DNA from 2 places in the Streptomyces sp. NPDC013457 genome. Region 2 is predicted to be linked to the other one. Evidence: riboswitches for the same ligand, from Rfam matches in the RefSeq annotation. Region 2 holds a riboswitch; the other holds the start of a gene.

Region 1 (7,677 bases), on a different contig from region 2:
AGCCGGAGCCGGGCACCGCCCGGCCCTGGGCCTTCCCGGCCCCGGACCGCGGAGCGCTGGACAACGGCCTGACGGTGCTGCGCTGCCACCGCCCCGGCCAGCAGGTCGTCGCCGTCGAGATCTTCCTCGACGCACCGCTGGAGGCCGAGCCCGCCGGCCTCGACGGTGTCGCCACGATCATGGCCCGCGCCCTCTCCGAGGGCACGGACCAGCACACCGCCGAGGAGTTCGCCGCCGAGCTGGAGCGCTGCGGCGCCACGCTCGACGCGCACGCCGACCACCCGGGTGTACGGGTCTCCCTGGAGGTCCCCGTCTCCCGGCTGCCCAAGGCGCTCGGGCTGCTCTCCGAGGCCCTGATCGCGCCGGCGTTCCTCGAGACCGAGGTCGAGCGCCTGGTGCGCAACCGGCTCGACGAGATCCCGCACGAGGCGGCCAACCCGGCCCGCCGGGCGGCCAAGCAGCTCTCCAAGGAGCTCTTCCCGGCCGACTCGCGCATGTCCCGGCCGCGCCAGGGCACCGAGGAGACGGTGGAGCCGATCGACGCCGCCGCCGTCCGTGCCTTCTTCGACGCGCACGTCCGGCCGTCCACGGCCACGGCCGTCGTCGTCGGCGACCTGACCGACGTGGACCTGGACAAGGTGCTCGCCGAGTCGCTCGGCGCCTGGACGGGCAACACCGCCGAGCCCCGCCCGGTCCCGCCGATCACGGCCGACGACACCGGCCGTGTGGTCATCGTCGACCGCCCGGGTGCCGTCCAGACCCAGCTGCTGATCGGCCGTGTCGGCGCCGACCGGCACGACCGCGTCTGGCCGGCCCAGGTACTCGGCACGTACTGCCTCGGTGGCACGCTCACCTCCCGCCTGGACCGTGTCCTGCGCGAGGAGAAGGGCTACACCTACGGTGTCCGTGCCTTCGGCCAGGTGCTGCGCTCCGACGGCAAGGGCAACGGCGCCTCGATGCTCGCCATCAGCGGCTCCGTCGACACCCCCAACACCGGTCCGGCACTTGACGACCTGTGGAAGGTGCTGCGCACTCTCGCCGCGGAAGGCCTGACGGACGCCGAGCGCGATGTGGCCGTGCAGAACCTGGTGGGTGTGGCGCCGCTCAAGTACGAGACCGCCGCCTCGGTCGCCGCGACCCTCGCCGACCAGGTCGAGCAGCACCTTCCGGACGATTTCCAGGCGCAGTTGTACGCGCGTCTCGCCGAGACCGGCACGGTGGAGGCGACGGCGGCGGTCGTCAACGCCTTCCCCGTGGACCGTCTCGTCACCGTGCTCGTGGGTGACGCGTCGGAGATCGAGGAGCCCGTACGCGCCCTCGGCATCGGCGAAGTGACCGTCGTCACCGGCTGATCGAGTCGCCGCGCCGCCGCGTCCGGCGGCACCGGAGGGCCCCGACGTCACGGTACGCCGGGGTCCTCCTCTTTGTCCGTATTGCTGCGGAGGGTGACTGTATGCCCTGTGGCATGTCTTACAAACAGCCGTGTCTGTTTGGTGATTGAAAGACGGTCCGCTTAGCGTCGGTCCGGCTGTTCGCCAGTTGCACCCGCCGCACCCGCGGCACCGGACAGTCATCGCCGAGTCCCCGTCAGGCGCGAGCCTGGGGAGCCGGGGACCCACACGAAGTCCCTGGGGTGAATCGGACGCCTTCGCACCCGTGCGGAGGGGCCCGTAGGAGACCTTCCTGCTCCGAACCCGTCAGCTAACCCGGTAGGCGAGAAGGAAGGAAAGGAACAGCCCCTACATGGCGTTCACCCGTGCCACCGGGAAGCATCGTGGTCCGAGTCGTCTGTCGCGCCGCACCGCCGGCATCGCCGGCGTCGCGACCCTCGCCACCACCGGCGTCATCGGAACCCTCGCCTCCCCGGCACTCGCCGTCGACGCGGACGCTGCCCCCTCGGTCGAGGACACCGGGCTGACCCAGATCATCGCCGCCGACTCGCTCGCCGACACCATCGACGCCCAGGCCGCCGCCCAGGAGCGCGAGGCCGCCGAGGCCGAGGCGAAGCGCCAGGCGGAGGCCCGTGCCAGGGCCGAGGCGAAGCGCAAGGCCGAGGCCCGCGCCAAGGAGATCCGCGAGGCCAAGGAGCGCGCCGCCCGTGAGGCCGAGCGCAAGCGCCTGAACTCCTTCCAGCTCCCCGTGGCCGGCTCGTACGTCAGCACCGGCTACAAGACCGGCGGTGCGCTCTGGTCCTCCGGCAGCCACTCCGGCGTCGACTTCCACGCCGCCTCCGGCACCAAGGTCGTCTCCGTCGGCTCCGGCACCGTCGTCGAGGCGGGCTGGGGCGGTGCGTACGGGAACAACGTCGTCATCCGGATGAACGACGGCACGTACACCCAGTACGGTCACCTCTCGGCCATCAGTGTCGGGGTCGGTCAGTCCGTCACCCCGGGCCAGCAGATAGGCATCTCCGGCTCGACCGGCAACTCCACGGGGCCGCACCTCCACTTCGAGGCCCGCACCACCGCCGAGTACGGCTCCGACATCAACCCGATCGCGTACCTCCGCGCGCGCGGTGTGAACGTCTGACCGGTCGAGGTCTTTCCCGGCTTCTCAGAAAAGCCCCGGCTCGTACCGAGCCGGGGCTTTTCGCTGACCGAAAACATATCCATGGATCCTTGAGAGCCGTCGGAAACAAAGCCCTGCTGCAATAGAGTCGCCGGAGAACCGGTTTCGCGCGGATCAAGGCGGAGGTCGAACATGCGCATTCCCGCGCACTCTGTATGCACGGCGATCCGGGACGACATCGTCACCGGGGTCTTCGAGCGCGGCAGCCGGCTGACGGAGGAGCAGCTCGCCCGCCGTTACGGAGTCTCCCGCGTCCCCGTCCGGGAGGCGCTGCGCACCCTGGAGTCCGAGGGCTTCGTGATCACCCGCCGCCACGCGGGCGCCCAGGTCGCCGAGCCCACCGAGCAGGAGGCGGCGGACCTGCTGGACGTACGGTCCCTGCTGGAGCCGCTGGGGGCCGCGCGCGCCGCGCAGCGCCGCACCGAGGCGCACCTCAAGGTGCTGCGGGGCCTGGTCAGGCTGGGGCAGGAGCGGGCCAGGCGGGGTCAGGCGGAGGACCTGCGCCCGCTCGGCGGCTGGTTCCACGAGACGCTGGCCCAGGCCTCGGGCAGCCCGGCGCTCAGCGCCCTGCTCACCCAGCTGCGGCACAAGATCGACTGGATGTACGCCATCGAGCTCCCGTCCCAGCCGGCCGAGGCGTGGGCCGAGCACGGGGCGATCGTGGACGCGGTGGCGCGCGGCGACGCGGAGCGGGCCCGGGTGCTGACCGCGACGCACACCGAGCGGTCACTGGTGCTGCACCGGCTGAAGGGCCCGGAGCACGGGCGCGTGAGGGTTTCGCAACATGTCGTAAACACCGCGAGCGTCCGGAATTAACGAGCGAGCCGTATACAAAGAGCACTGAATTTCGCGGGCCGGTTCTTTCCTGCCCGGAATGGTGCTCGTCCGGATCGGCGTCCGCCTGGATTGACGTCCGCCCGGAATGGCGCTCGGGAATGCGCAGTGCGCGACGCGCCGTGCACAATTCGCTGTCCGTGATGCGCCGCCGGGAATGTGCCCGCGGAATCGGGGGGACGAAAAAGCCGCGCCGCCGGTGTTCCGGCGTGCGCGGCTTCTTCGGAGATCGGGTCAGACGGTCTCGGGAAGCTCCTCGAGCCCCTCGGCAACCAGCTTCGCCAGGCGGTCGAGCGCGACCTCGGCGCCCTCGGCGTCCGAAGCGAGAACGATCTCCTCGCCGCCCTGCGCGCCCAGACCGAGCACCGCGAGCATCGACGCGGCGTTGACCGGGTTGCCGTCGGCCTTCGCGATCGTCACGGGGACGCCGGAGGCCGTGGCGGCACGGACGAAGATGGAGGCGGGGCGGGCGTGCAGGCCCTCGGCCCAGCCGACGTTGACGCGGCGCTCAGCCATGGTGTTGCCCTTCAAGTCTCAAGCGGGTTGTCTAGACCAGTCTCTCACGGGCCGCGGGGTGGTCGTGGCCGACCTCCGGCCCCCGCGCGAGGGCCGATCGGTCCTCCTTACCTTGCATGGCGCACAGGTGCCGCGCGACCGGTGCCCGTGTCGGACCCCGGCCGTAGGCTTGCCCCATGCAGAGCGCGTCGGAACAGCCGGGCCGGCCGGGGGAGCCGGTACAGGCAGTGCAGTCGCCACAGGCGGCGGAGGCGACACAGCCGGAGCACGCCTATCCCGACCACTGGGAAGCGGACGTGGTCCTCCGCGACGGCGGCACGGCGCGCATCAGGCCCATCACGGCCGACGACGCCGAACGGCTGGTCAGCTTCTACGAGCAGGTCTCCGACGAGTCGAAGTACTACCGCTTCTTCGCGCCGTACCCACGGCTCTCCGCCAAGGACGTGCACCGCTTCACCCACCACGACTTCGTCGACCGGGTGGGGCTCGCGGCGACGGTCGGCGGGGAGTTCATCGCCACCGTGCGGTACGACCGGATCGACGACCGCGGCATGCCCGCCTCCGCACCGGCCGACGAGGCCGAGGTCGCCTTCCTGGTCCAGGACGCGCACCAGGGGCGGGGCGTGGCGTCCGCACTGCTCGAACACATCGCGGCGGTGGCGCGCGAGCGCGACATCCGGCGGTTCGCGGCGGAGGTGCTGCCTGCGAACACCAAGATGATCAAGGTCTTCACCGACGCGGGGTACACCCAGAAGCGGAGCTTCGAGGACGGCTCGGTACGGCTCCACCTCGACCTGGAGCCCACGGACCGCTCGCTCGCCGTGCAGCGCGCGCGGGAGCAGCGGGCCGAGGCGCGTTCCGTGCAGCGGCTCCTCACACCCGGCTCGGTCGCCGTCGTCGGCGCCGGACGCACACCGGGCGGCGTGGGCCGGGCGGTCCTGCGCATCCTCCTCGACGGCGGGTTCGGCGGACGGACGTACGCCGTGAACGGCGCGCTCCCCGTGGAGACCGCCACGCTCGACGGAGTACCGGCCTTCCGCTCCGTCGGGGACATCGGCGAACCGGTGGACCTCGCGATCGTGGCCGTTCCCGCCGAGCGCGTGCCGGAGGCGGTCGCGGACTGCGGGGAGCACGGGGTGCGGGGGCTCGTCGTGCTCTCGGCGGGCTACGCGGAGACGGGCACGGCCGAGGGCCGGGACCGGCAGCGGGAGCTGGTGCGGCAGGCCCGCTCGTACGGGATGCGGATCATCGGGCCGAACGCGTTCGGGATCATCAACACCTCGGCCGGTGTCCGGCTGAACGCCTCGCTCGCGCCGCAGGCGCCGGCCGCCGGACGCATCGGGCTCTTCACCCAGTCCGGCGCGATCGGTATCGCGCTCCTCGCCGGGCTGCACCGGCACGGCGCGGGCATCTCCTCCTTCATCTCGGCGGGCAACCGGGCCGACGTCTCCGGCAACGACTTCCTCCAGCACTGGTACGACGACCCGGAGACGGACGTCGTTCTGCTGTACCTGGAGTCCATCGGGAACCCCCGGAAGTTCACCCGGCTCGCCCGGCGCACGGCGGCGGTCAAACCGGTCGTGGTGGTCAAGGGCGCGCGGCACAGCGGGAGCGCGCCGCCGGGGCACCGGGTGCCGGTCACCCGGATCCCGCACGCCACGGTCGCGGCGCTGCTCCGGCAGGCCGGGGTCATCCGCGTCGACACGGTCACCGAACTCGTCGACGCGGGGCTGCTCCTGGCGGGCCAGCCGCTGCCCGCCGGGCCGCGCGTGGCGATCCTCGGCAACTCCGAGTCACTCGGGCTGCTGACGTACGACGCCTGTCTGACGGAGGGGCTCCGTCCGCACCGCCCGCTGGACCTGACGACGGGCGCGAGCCCCGCGGACTTCCGCGCCGCGCTGGCGGCGGCGCTCGCGGACGACGCCTGCGACGCGGTCGTCGTGACCGCGATCCCCTGGGTCGGCGAGAACGGGGCGGTCGAGTCAGGCGACGGCGAGGTCCTCGCGGCGTACCTCCGCGAGGCGGTCGCCTCCGCTCCGTCCCCGGCGAAGCCGGTGGTGGTGGTCCACGTGGAGATGGGCGGCCTGGCGGAGGCGCTCTCGGCGGCGACGAGCACCCGCCCGCCCACCCGGGCCCGCCGACTTCCCGAGCCCACGGGCCCAGGCGGCGCCCATACCGCGGCCGCGTCCGCGGGCCGGGGCGGCGGCGCCCCCACGGCCGCCGTGCCCGTACGCCCCGACACCACCGCGCCCGGGGGCCCGGGCGCCGGTCCGACCTCCACCGACCCTGCGACCGGCGGACCGACGCCACCGCCCAGCGCCGCGCCCCCGGCCGGCGACACCGCGCCGCCGCGCCGATCGCCGGACGGCCCCCCGGCGCCCAGCGTCGGCGGGTCCGGCGCCGCCGGCGACCCGCGCACCGGCGGTGCCGGGGCTGCCGGGGCCCTCGCCTCCGGCTCGGGCGGTCCTGGCGCCGCCGCAGCCCACCCCCGCACCGGCGGCGCCGTCCCCCGCGACGCCGCCGAGGGTTCGGCCGCCGCAGACGGTGCCGGGCCCCTCGGCGGGGGGATTCCCGCCTACCCCGCCGCCGAGCGGGCCGTGCGGGCGTTGGCCGAGGCCGTGCGGTACGGGCAGTGGCGGCGACAGGCGGCCGAGCCCGGGCGGGTGCCCGAGTTCGAGGACATCGACGAGGGCGGGGCCGCCGCGCAGATCGAGCGCGTACTCGGGGAGGACACGGACACCCGGGGCGCCACGCTCGACGCCGACGCGGCGCGCGAGCTGCTCGGGCGGTACGGGATCGACGTGCTCCCCACCCTCCCCGCGCCCACCCCCGACGACGCCGTCCTCGCCGCCGCCCGGCTCGGATACCCGGTCGCCCTCAAGACGACCGCCCCCCACCTGCGCCACCGTCCCGACCTCGGGGGCGTACGGCTCGACCTGGCGGGCGAGGAACAACTCCGTACCGCCTACGCCGAACTGACCGAGGCGCTCGGCAAGCCCGCCGAGCTCCAGCCGGTCGTCCAGGCCATGGTTCCCCGCGGTGTCGACACCGTCGTCCGCTCGGCCATCGACCCCGCCGTCGGTGCCGTGCTCTCCTTCGGACTCGCCGGAGCCGCCTCCGAGCTGCTCGGGGACATGTCCCACCGCCTCGTCCCCGCCACCGACCGCGACGCCGCCGAACTCGTCCGCTCCATCCGCACCGCCCCGCTCCTCTTCGGCTGGCGCGGCTCCGCCCCCGTCGACACACCCGCCCTGGAGGAACTGCTGCTGCGCGTCTCCCGGCTCGTCGACGACCACCCCGAAGTGGTCGCGATCACGCTGGAGCCCGTGGTCGTCGCCCCGCACGGCCTCTCCGCGCTCGGCGCGACGGTCCGGCTGGCCCCGCCCCCGCCCCGCACGGACCTGGGTCCCCGCAGCCTTCCGAGCTACTGAAACCCGCCTCAACCCGGCCCCGGAGCGTCCCGGAGTGCCCCTTCCGACGGATTAGGATGGAGTCCATGGCGAAGACCGGTACGACGACCCAAGGGCTGCGCGCGGCGATCGAGCGCAGCGGCTACTACCCGGCCCTCGTGGCCGAGGCGGTGGAGGCCGCCGTCGGTGGCGAGGCGATCGCGTCGTACGTGGTGCACCAGGAGACCACGTTCGACTCCAACGAGGTCCGTCGTCATGTCACGGTCCTCGTCCTGACGGCCAACCGTTTCATCGTCAGCCACACCGACGAGCAGGCCGCCGACAACAGCTCCCCGACGCCGTACGCCAC
Region 2 (7,677 bases):
AAAGAGCCCCGACAGGGGCACTGGAGGCCCCAATGGCCCTCCGCGGCCCCCATCAGGGCCCTTTTCCTTGTGAAGAACTTCACGAACTTTGTCGGCGGACCCGTTCCGGACGCCCCGCCGAGTGCCCGTTATGCCACGGACAGTGCGATTCCGTCGAGGATGTCGTGCTCGCTGACGACGACCTCACGGGCGCCGGTCCGCTCCATGATCTCCAGCAGGACGAGCGCCCCGGAGACGATGACGTCGACCCGGCCCGGGTGGATCACGGAGATCGCGGCGCGCTCGGCGTGCGTGGAGCGGACCAGCGAGTCGACGATCTCCGCGACCTTCCCGTACGGGATGCGGGAGTGGTGGATCCGCTCGGAGTCGTACTCCTGGAGCCCGAGCGCGATCGCGGCGACCGTGGTGACCGAACCCGCGAGCCCGACCAGGGTCCCGGCCGAGCGGATCGGGACGGTCTCCTCGGCCAGGTCGAGCGCGGCCCGGATGTCGGCGCGGATCGCGTCGATCTCCTCGGGGGCCGCCGGATCGCTGCGCACATGGCGCTCGGTGAGCCGTACGCAGCCGATGTCGACGGACCGGGCGGCCTCGACGTGCCGGTCGCCGACGACGAACTCGGTCGAGCCGCCGCCGATGTCCACGACCAGGTACCGCTCGGAGGCGGGCAGCTCGCCCGTCGCGCCGGTGAAGGAGAACTCGGCCTCCTGGTCGCCGGTGATCACCTCGGGCTCGACGCCCAGGATGTCCAGGACACCGCCCACGAACTCGTCGCGGTTCTCGGCGTCACGAGAGGCGGAGGTGGCCACGAAGCGGAGCTTCTCGGCGCCCAGTTCCTTGATGACGGCGGCGTACTCGCGGCAGGCGGCGAAGGTCCGCTCCAGTGCCTCGGGCGCGAGGCGCCCGGTCCGGTCGACGCCCTGCCCGAGCCGGACGATCGTCATCCGCCGGTCCAGCTCGATCAGCTCACCCGTCTCGGGGTGGACGTCGGCGACCAGGAGGCGGATGGAGTTCGTACCGCAGTCGATGCCCGCGACCCGGGTCACTCCGCCGACTCCTTCTCGTCCGTGCACGGCGTGACGCAGGGCCCCTTGGCCCACCACTCGGGCAGCATCGCGATCGCCTCGTCGCCGAGCGGGTTCACGCCCGGGCCCGCGGCCAGCGAGTGGCCGACGAGGACGTGCAGGCACTTGACGCGGTCGGGCATGCCGCCGGCGCTCGGGAAGCCCTCCAGGACCTCGATGGCGTCACGGCGGGCGATGTAGTCCTCGTGCGCGGCCCGGTAGGCGGCGGCCAGCTCCGGGTCGGTGGAGAGCCGGGCCTGCATCTCCTTCATGACCCCGTTGGCCTCCAGCGTGCCGATCGCGGAGGCCGCGCGGGGGCAGGTCAGGTAGTACGTCGTGGGGAACGGGGTGCCGTCCGGGAGCCGCGGCGCGGTCTCGACGACGTCCGGGTTGCCGCAGGGGCAGCGGTGCGCGATGGCGCGCAGACCCCGGGGCGGGCGGCCGAGCTGCTGTTCGAAGGCGGCGACGTCCGCCTCGGTCGGCTCGGTGCGTGCGGTCTGCGGAGGGGGCGTTTCCATCGTTGCGTCTTGTCTTCTCGTCGGAGTGTCGTCGGTGGTGGAGGTCGGTTCGGGCCGGGACCGCCGGGCGGGGCGCGCTAGCGGCGCCTGTCCTCGCGGTCGACGCCTTCCCAGAGGTCGGAGTACCAGGGCTGCTCGGCGGCACCCTGCTCGGTGCGCCGGGCATGCTCGGCCTCGGGGTCGTTCACGGTGAAGCCGGTCTCGCCCGGCATCACGTAGTGGAGGTGCTCCCGGGCGAGCCGCCGGACGTACGCGGGGTCCTGGAGGCGGGCCTTCTCGTCCCGCAGCCTCTCGACCCGCGCGGCCGCGTCGTCGGCCTGGCGCTCCTGCTCGGCGATCTCGCCGCGCTGGGAGACGTACTGGCGCATGGGGTACGCGAGCGCGACGACCAGCGAGCAGACCACCAGGGCGAGGAAGGCCGCCCGGCCGGTGAGCCGGGAGCGGCGGGCCTGACGGCGGGTCTGGGAGCGGTAGACACGGGCGGCGGTCTGCTCGCCGAGCAGCCTGATCCTGGTCGCGGTCGAGAACCGGTCCCGGTCCTTCGCGGCCATCTCCAGTCGCCTCCCCTGTGTCGTCCCGTAACGCGTGCGTCCCCGCACACGGTACGGGACCGGGTGCGGGGACGGACGTAACCGAGGGTTCTCGGGGATCAGCCCTTGAAGCGCGGGAAGGCGCTGCGACCGGCGTAGACGGCCGCGTCGTCGAGGATCTCCTCGATGCGCAGGAGCTGGTTGTACTTGGCGACGCGCTCGGAGCGGGCCGGGGCGCCGGTCTTGATCTGGCCGCAGTTGGTGGCGACGGCGAGGTCGGCGATGGTGACGTCCTCGGTCTCGCCGGAGCGGTGGGACATCATGCACTTGAAGCCGTTGCGCTGGGCCAGCTCGACGGCGTCCAGGGTCTCGGTCAGCGAACCGATCTGGTTGACCTTGACGAGCAGCGCGTTGGCGGCGCCGTCCTCGATGCCGCGGGCCAGGCGCTCCGGGTTGGTGACGAAGAGGTCGTCGCCGACGATCTGGACCTTGGTGCCCAGCTTGTCGGTGAGGACCTTCCAGCCGGCCCAGTCGTCCTCGAACAGCGGGTCCTCAATGGAGACCAGCGGGTACGCGGAGACGAGCTCCTCGTAGTACTCGGTCATCTCGGCGGCCGAGCGGGACTTGCCCTCGAACTCGTACGAGCCGTCCTTGTAGAACTCGGACGCGGCGACGTCGAGCGCCAGCGCGATGTCCTTGCCCGGGACGTAGCCGGCCTGCTTGATGGCCTCCAGGATGAGGTCGAGCGCCTCGCGGTTGGAGTCCAGGTTCGGGGCGAAGCCGCCCTCGTCGCCGAGGCCGGTGGACAGGCCCTTGGTCTTCAGGACGGACTTGAGGGTGTGGTAGACCTCGGTGCCCCAGCGCAGGGCCTCGGAGAAGGACTCCGCGCCGATCGGCGCGATCATGAACTCCTGGATGTCCACGTTGGAGTCGGCGTGCGAGCCGCCGTTCAGGATGTTCATCATCGGAACGGGCAGCAGGTGCGCGTTCGGGCCGCCGAGGTAGCGGAAGAGCGGGAGGTCGGAGGCCTCGGACGCGGCGTGCGCGACGGCGAGGGAGACGCCGAGGATGGCGTTGGCGCCGAGGGAGGCCTTGTTGTCCGTGGCGTCCAGGTCGAACATGGCCTGGTCGATGAGGCGCTGCTCGGTGGCGTCGTAGCCGACGAGCTCCGGGCCGATCTGCTCGATCACGGCGAGGACGGCCTTCTCGACGCCCTTGCCCTGGTAGCGGTTCTTGTCTCCGTCACGGAGCTCAATGGCCTCGAACGCACCGGTGGAGGCACCGGACGGAACGGCAGCACGGCCGGTGCTGCCGTCGTCGAGGCCGACCTCGACCTCGACCGTGGGGTTGCCTCGGGAGTCCAGGATTTCCCGGGCTACGACGACGTCGATGGACGGCACGAGCATCTCCTTCTGGGATGTGACGCTAGATGTGACGCTTGCGGTGCAGGGTCGCTTTGGCCTTGCGACAAGAGCCTAACCGGCTCCGGGGCTCCCGCCCGCCGGGCGCCCGCCCCCTGGGACGAAAAAGGACCCGAGGGCATGCATCTCCGGCCAAAGCCCCCCAGAACTACTCGGCGGTAACTCCCGTGGGGCCGCGTTTCCGCCCGCTCCGGGGCCCCACTCCGGGGCCCCGCTCCGGAGTCGCGCTCCGGGGCCCTCTCCGGAGTCCCGGGAACACGGAACCCCGGCCCGGAGCGCACGGGGGAAAAGCGCTCCGGACCGGGGTGGTCACCGCGGGAGGGTCGTCGGACCCGCGTGAGCCGCCGGACTCACGCGAGCCGCGGGGCTCACTTCAGGTGAAGCTGCTGGCCCGGGTAGATCAGGTCGGCGTCCTCGACGACGTCCTTGTTGAGCTCGAAGAGCTTCGCCCAGCCGCCCTTGACGTCGTGGGCGGCGGCGATGGTGCTCAGGGTGTCGCCGGCGACGACCTTGTACTCGCCGTCGCCCTTCTTGACCTTCTTGCCGGTCGGGGTGGTGACGGTCTTCTTGGACTCGGCCTTCTTCGGGGCGGTCCGGGTCTCGCTGCGGGTCGTCGGCTGCTCGGCCTGACGCTCCTGCTTCGGGGCGGCCGGCGTGCTCTCGGCGGCGTCACCGGTGTAGGCGGCGCTGGAGAGGCCGACGCCGCAGCTCGGCCAGGCACCCTTGCCCTGACCGGCCAGGACCTTCTCGGCGATGGTGATCTGCTGCGACTTCGAGGCCTGGTCGGCGGTCGCGGCGTAGGCGGTGCCACCGTAGGCGGCCCAGGTGGAGGACGAGAACTGCAGGCCGCCGTAGTAGCCGTTGCCGGTGTTGATGGACCAGTTGCCACCGGACTCGCACTGGGCGACCTTGTCCCACTCGGAGGCCGTGGCGGCCGAGGCGGACCCGGTGGCCATCAGCGGGGCGGCGACGGCGACACCGGCGACACCGGCGAGGGCGACGGCGCGGGTGGCCCTGGAGGCACGACGGTGTTTGCCCTTGGCGGAAAACAGCATGGAACTTCTCCTCACCGACGCCTGCGAGGTGAGCTGTCGGGTTCGGGCCATGTGAGTTGCCCGGCCGCGCGACCTTGCGCGCGGCTTCACCCCAAGCCGGTCCGTCGGCCGTCTGTCTCAACGGCCGGGGGCGGCACTTACCTTGGGTCCCCCGCTCCTGCCTACGGCGCTTGACGCGACGACTGTTCCCATCGGCCGACGGCAGGATTCGGCGTTTCGGTCGACGGGGCCCGCGGTGGCGAGCGGTCTGACCGTAGACACAGACCCGGGGGAAGTTCAAAGAGGCCCAGGTCGGACATTTCACCCCCACTCGCCAGGGGGCGAAGGGTGTTTACGCAGGTGAGAGGTGACGGAAGCCGAGTTTGCGGACGGGACGCGCCAGTTGAGACAAAGAGACCCATGTCTCACTGGCGCAGAACCGGACATACAACCTCGAACTACCCCTGCTCAGAGCCCTGGTCGACACCCTGCCCGGCGGCCGAACCGAGACCGAGGTCGAGGCTCTGGCCAGGGAGGATCAGGTTCGGATCGGCACCCACCGTCGAACGGTTGGCGTCGTAGAGGGCGCCCCAGCCGCCCGGGAGCTCGTTCTGCTGGGCGATCACGGAGAGACTGTCGCCCGACTTGACGGTGTATTCGCCGATTGCATCGGAGATGTCCTGACCAGCAGTGGTGCCCGAACTGCCCGAAGAGTCCTTGTTGCCCTTACCGTCCTGCTTGACCTCGTCCACATCGGCGCCCCCATCGGTTGTCGGGGTGTCAGTCGGCAGGGCGTGTCGACCCTTTTCGCCATCCTTGCCCGGTATGACCGATTCCTCCGGGGCTGCGTCACCGCGGTGCTTCCCCGTGCCCGGGGTCGCCGACGTGCTCGGCGCGGTGGGTGTGGTGGACGGCTCGGGAGTGGCGGACGGCTCACCCTCCTCGTCGCCGTTCCCGTTGCCCGGAGTGGCGCCCTCGGAGGCGTCGGCGTCGGGCGAGCCCGTCCCGTCGCCGGCCGGCATCCCCGCGGTCCGGTTCGACTCGGGAAGGGGGCCCGTGGGCTCCGCCGGCTTCACGGCCGGGCCCGGGTCGACGTCCGGCTTCGCGCCGTCCTTCGTCAGACCGGCGATCGGGGCGCAGGTGGCCCACTGCGTGTCGCCCGCGGCGAACGCCCTCTCCGCCACCGCGATCTGCTGGGCGCGGCTGGCCAGATCCGCACTGGTCGCGTACGCGAGTCCGCCGTGCCGCTCCCAGCTCTCCTGGGTGAACTGCAGACCTCCGTAGAGCCCGTTGCCGAAGTGGGCACTCCACAGGCCGCCCGACTCGCACTCGGCCACCCGGTCCCAGGTGGCGGTGTCGGCGGCGGACGCCGAGCCCGCACCGAGGAGGGGAAGTGCCAGGGCCGATCCCGTCACGCCTGCGGCGACAACGATGGCGGGGGCCTGGCGGGGTCTGCGGTGTCGTCCGTTCCCGGAGCGCATGGGGAGGGCCTTTCGCGTGACTGCTGAGGTGACGGTGAACGTAGCGGCATTCGAACGTCAGTAACAAGTCGATGCAGCGGAGATCACGCGAAAGTCACAATCTTGACGGTCCGTCAGCCACCCAAAGGGGAGAACTCGACCGGAAGCGTGCGCAATCCACGCATGATGAGCCCTCCGCGCCACCGCAGATCGGCCGGATCCACGGCAAGTCGCAGGTCTGGCAGGCGAGTCAACAGCGTCGCGAGCGCGATCTGGCCTTCGAGCCGGGCGAGCGGGGCGCCGATGCAGTAGTGGATGCCGTGCCCGTAGCCGAGGTGCTGGTTGTCGCGCCGGGAGAGGTCGAGCGTGTCCGGCTCGTCGAAGCGCGCCGGGTCGCGGTCGGCGGCGGCGAGCACGACGAGGACCGGGTCGCCCGCCGGGATCTCCTGCCCCCCGATCGTCAGCGGCTCCATGGCGTACCGCCAGGTCGCCAGCTCCACCGGCCCGTCGTAGCGCAGCAGCTCCTCGACACCGGTCTCCAGGAGTCCCCGCTCCCCCGCCGCGAGCGAGGCCTGGAGGCGCTCGCGCTGGCCGGGATTGCGCAGCAGGGCGTAGACCCCGTTGCCCACCAGGTTGACCGTCGTCTCGAAGCCGGCGAAGAGCAGGATGAAGGCCATCGCGGCGGCCTCGTTCTCGGTGAGGTGCTCGCCGTGGTCGGACGCCTTGATGAGCCCGGAGATCAGGTCGTCGCCGGGGTCGAGCCGCTTGCGGTGGATCAGCTCCGCCAGATACCCGCGCATCTTCTTGACCGACCGCGCCACCCCGCCGCGCGGCCCTCCGCCGTGCCGGATCATCATCCCGGCCCAGTCCCGGAAGTCGTCCTGGTCCTCGGGCGGCACGCCGAGCAGGTCGCAGATCGCGTAGATGGGCAGCGGGAAGGCGAACTCGTGGATGAGGTCGGCCTCGCCCTTCGCCGCGAAGGAGTCGATCAGCCGGTCCGTGAGCTCCTGGACCCGGGGGGCGAACTCGGCGACCCGGCGCGGGGTGAACGCCTTGGAGACCAGCCTGCGCAGCCGGGTGTGGTCGGGTGGGTCGATGTTGAGCAGATGTGTCATCAGCTCGGCCTTGCGCTCCCCCGGGATCCCCGTCTTCCCCTTGGCGTGCGCGGGCTCGTCGTGATGCGCGGGGTTCTTCGACAGCCGCTGGTCGGCGAGGGCCTGACGGGCGTCGGCGTAACGGGTCACGAGCCAGGCCTCGACCCCGCTGGGCAGCTTCGCCCGGTGCACGGGCGCGTGCTCGCGCAGCCAGGAGTAGGCGGGGTACGGATCGGTCGCGAACTCCCAGGTGAAGAGTTCGGGAGCGGGGGTCCGAGCCGGAGGCTCGGCGGGCTGGTCGGCGGGGGTCGTGCTCACCCTGAGACGGTACAAGGTCACCGCCGCAGCGACCTCCGGGCCCGCGACCGTCACCGCGCACCGGCCTCGGGGCCGCCGCCGTCACTGTCCGCCCGGCCTCCGGCCCGCGATCCGCCATCCGCCATCCGCCATCCCCGATCCGCGAGATGTGAGATGTGATCGTCCTGTGAAGACGCGTGGCCTAGATTCTTCCGCGTGGACGCCCAGTTACTCAGAAGCCTGTTCGCCGTCGTCGAGAGGC

Evidence for each region. Region 2 has a riboswitch for cyclic di-AMP ahead of ACF1G2_RS28440 (transglycosylase family protein). Riboswitches for the same ligand answer to the same signal wherever they lie in the genome.
Region 1: linked by a shared signal. The riboswitch ahead of ACF1G2_RS29220 (M23 family metallopeptidase) and the one ahead of ACF1G2_RS28440 (transglycosylase family protein) in region 2 are both predicted to bind cyclic di-AMP.

The regions. Positions count from the first base shown of each region.
Region 1 covers NZ_JBICBL010000012.1:120,750-128,426, forward strand. Annotated here, with positions in the region: gene ACF1G2_RS29215 (M16 family metallopeptidase) at 1-1,352, shown strand, start outside; cyclic di-AMP (ydaO/yuaA leader) riboswitch at 1,565-1,731, shown strand; gene ACF1G2_RS29220 (M23 family metallopeptidase) at 1,744-2,529, shown strand; gene ACF1G2_RS29225 (GntR family transcriptional regulator) at 2,701-3,384, shown strand; gene ACF1G2_RS29230 (HPr family phosphocarrier protein) at 3,637-3,918, opposite strand; gene ACF1G2_RS29235 (GNAT family N-acetyltransferase) at 4,095-7,349, shown strand; gene ACF1G2_RS29240 (DUF5998 family protein) at 7,415-7,677, shown strand, end outside.
Region 2 covers NZ_JBICBL010000011.1:249,197-256,873, reverse strand. Annotated here, with positions in the region: gene ACF1G2_RS28460 (exopolyphosphatase) at 129-1,043, opposite strand; gene ACF1G2_RS28455 (DUF501 domain-containing protein) at 1,040-1,579, opposite strand; gene ACF1G2_RS28450 (septum formation initiator family protein) at 1,657-2,130, opposite strand; gene eno (phosphopyruvate hydratase) at 2,229-3,515, opposite strand; gene ACF1G2_RS28440 (transglycosylase family protein) at 3,899-4,585, opposite strand; cyclic di-AMP (ydaO/yuaA leader) riboswitch at 4,589-4,764, opposite strand; gene ACF1G2_RS28435 (transglycosylase family protein) at 5,023-5,979, opposite strand; gene ACF1G2_RS28430 (cytochrome P450) at 6,159-7,436, opposite strand; gene ACF1G2_RS28425 (globin domain-containing protein) at 7,632-7,677, shown strand, end outside.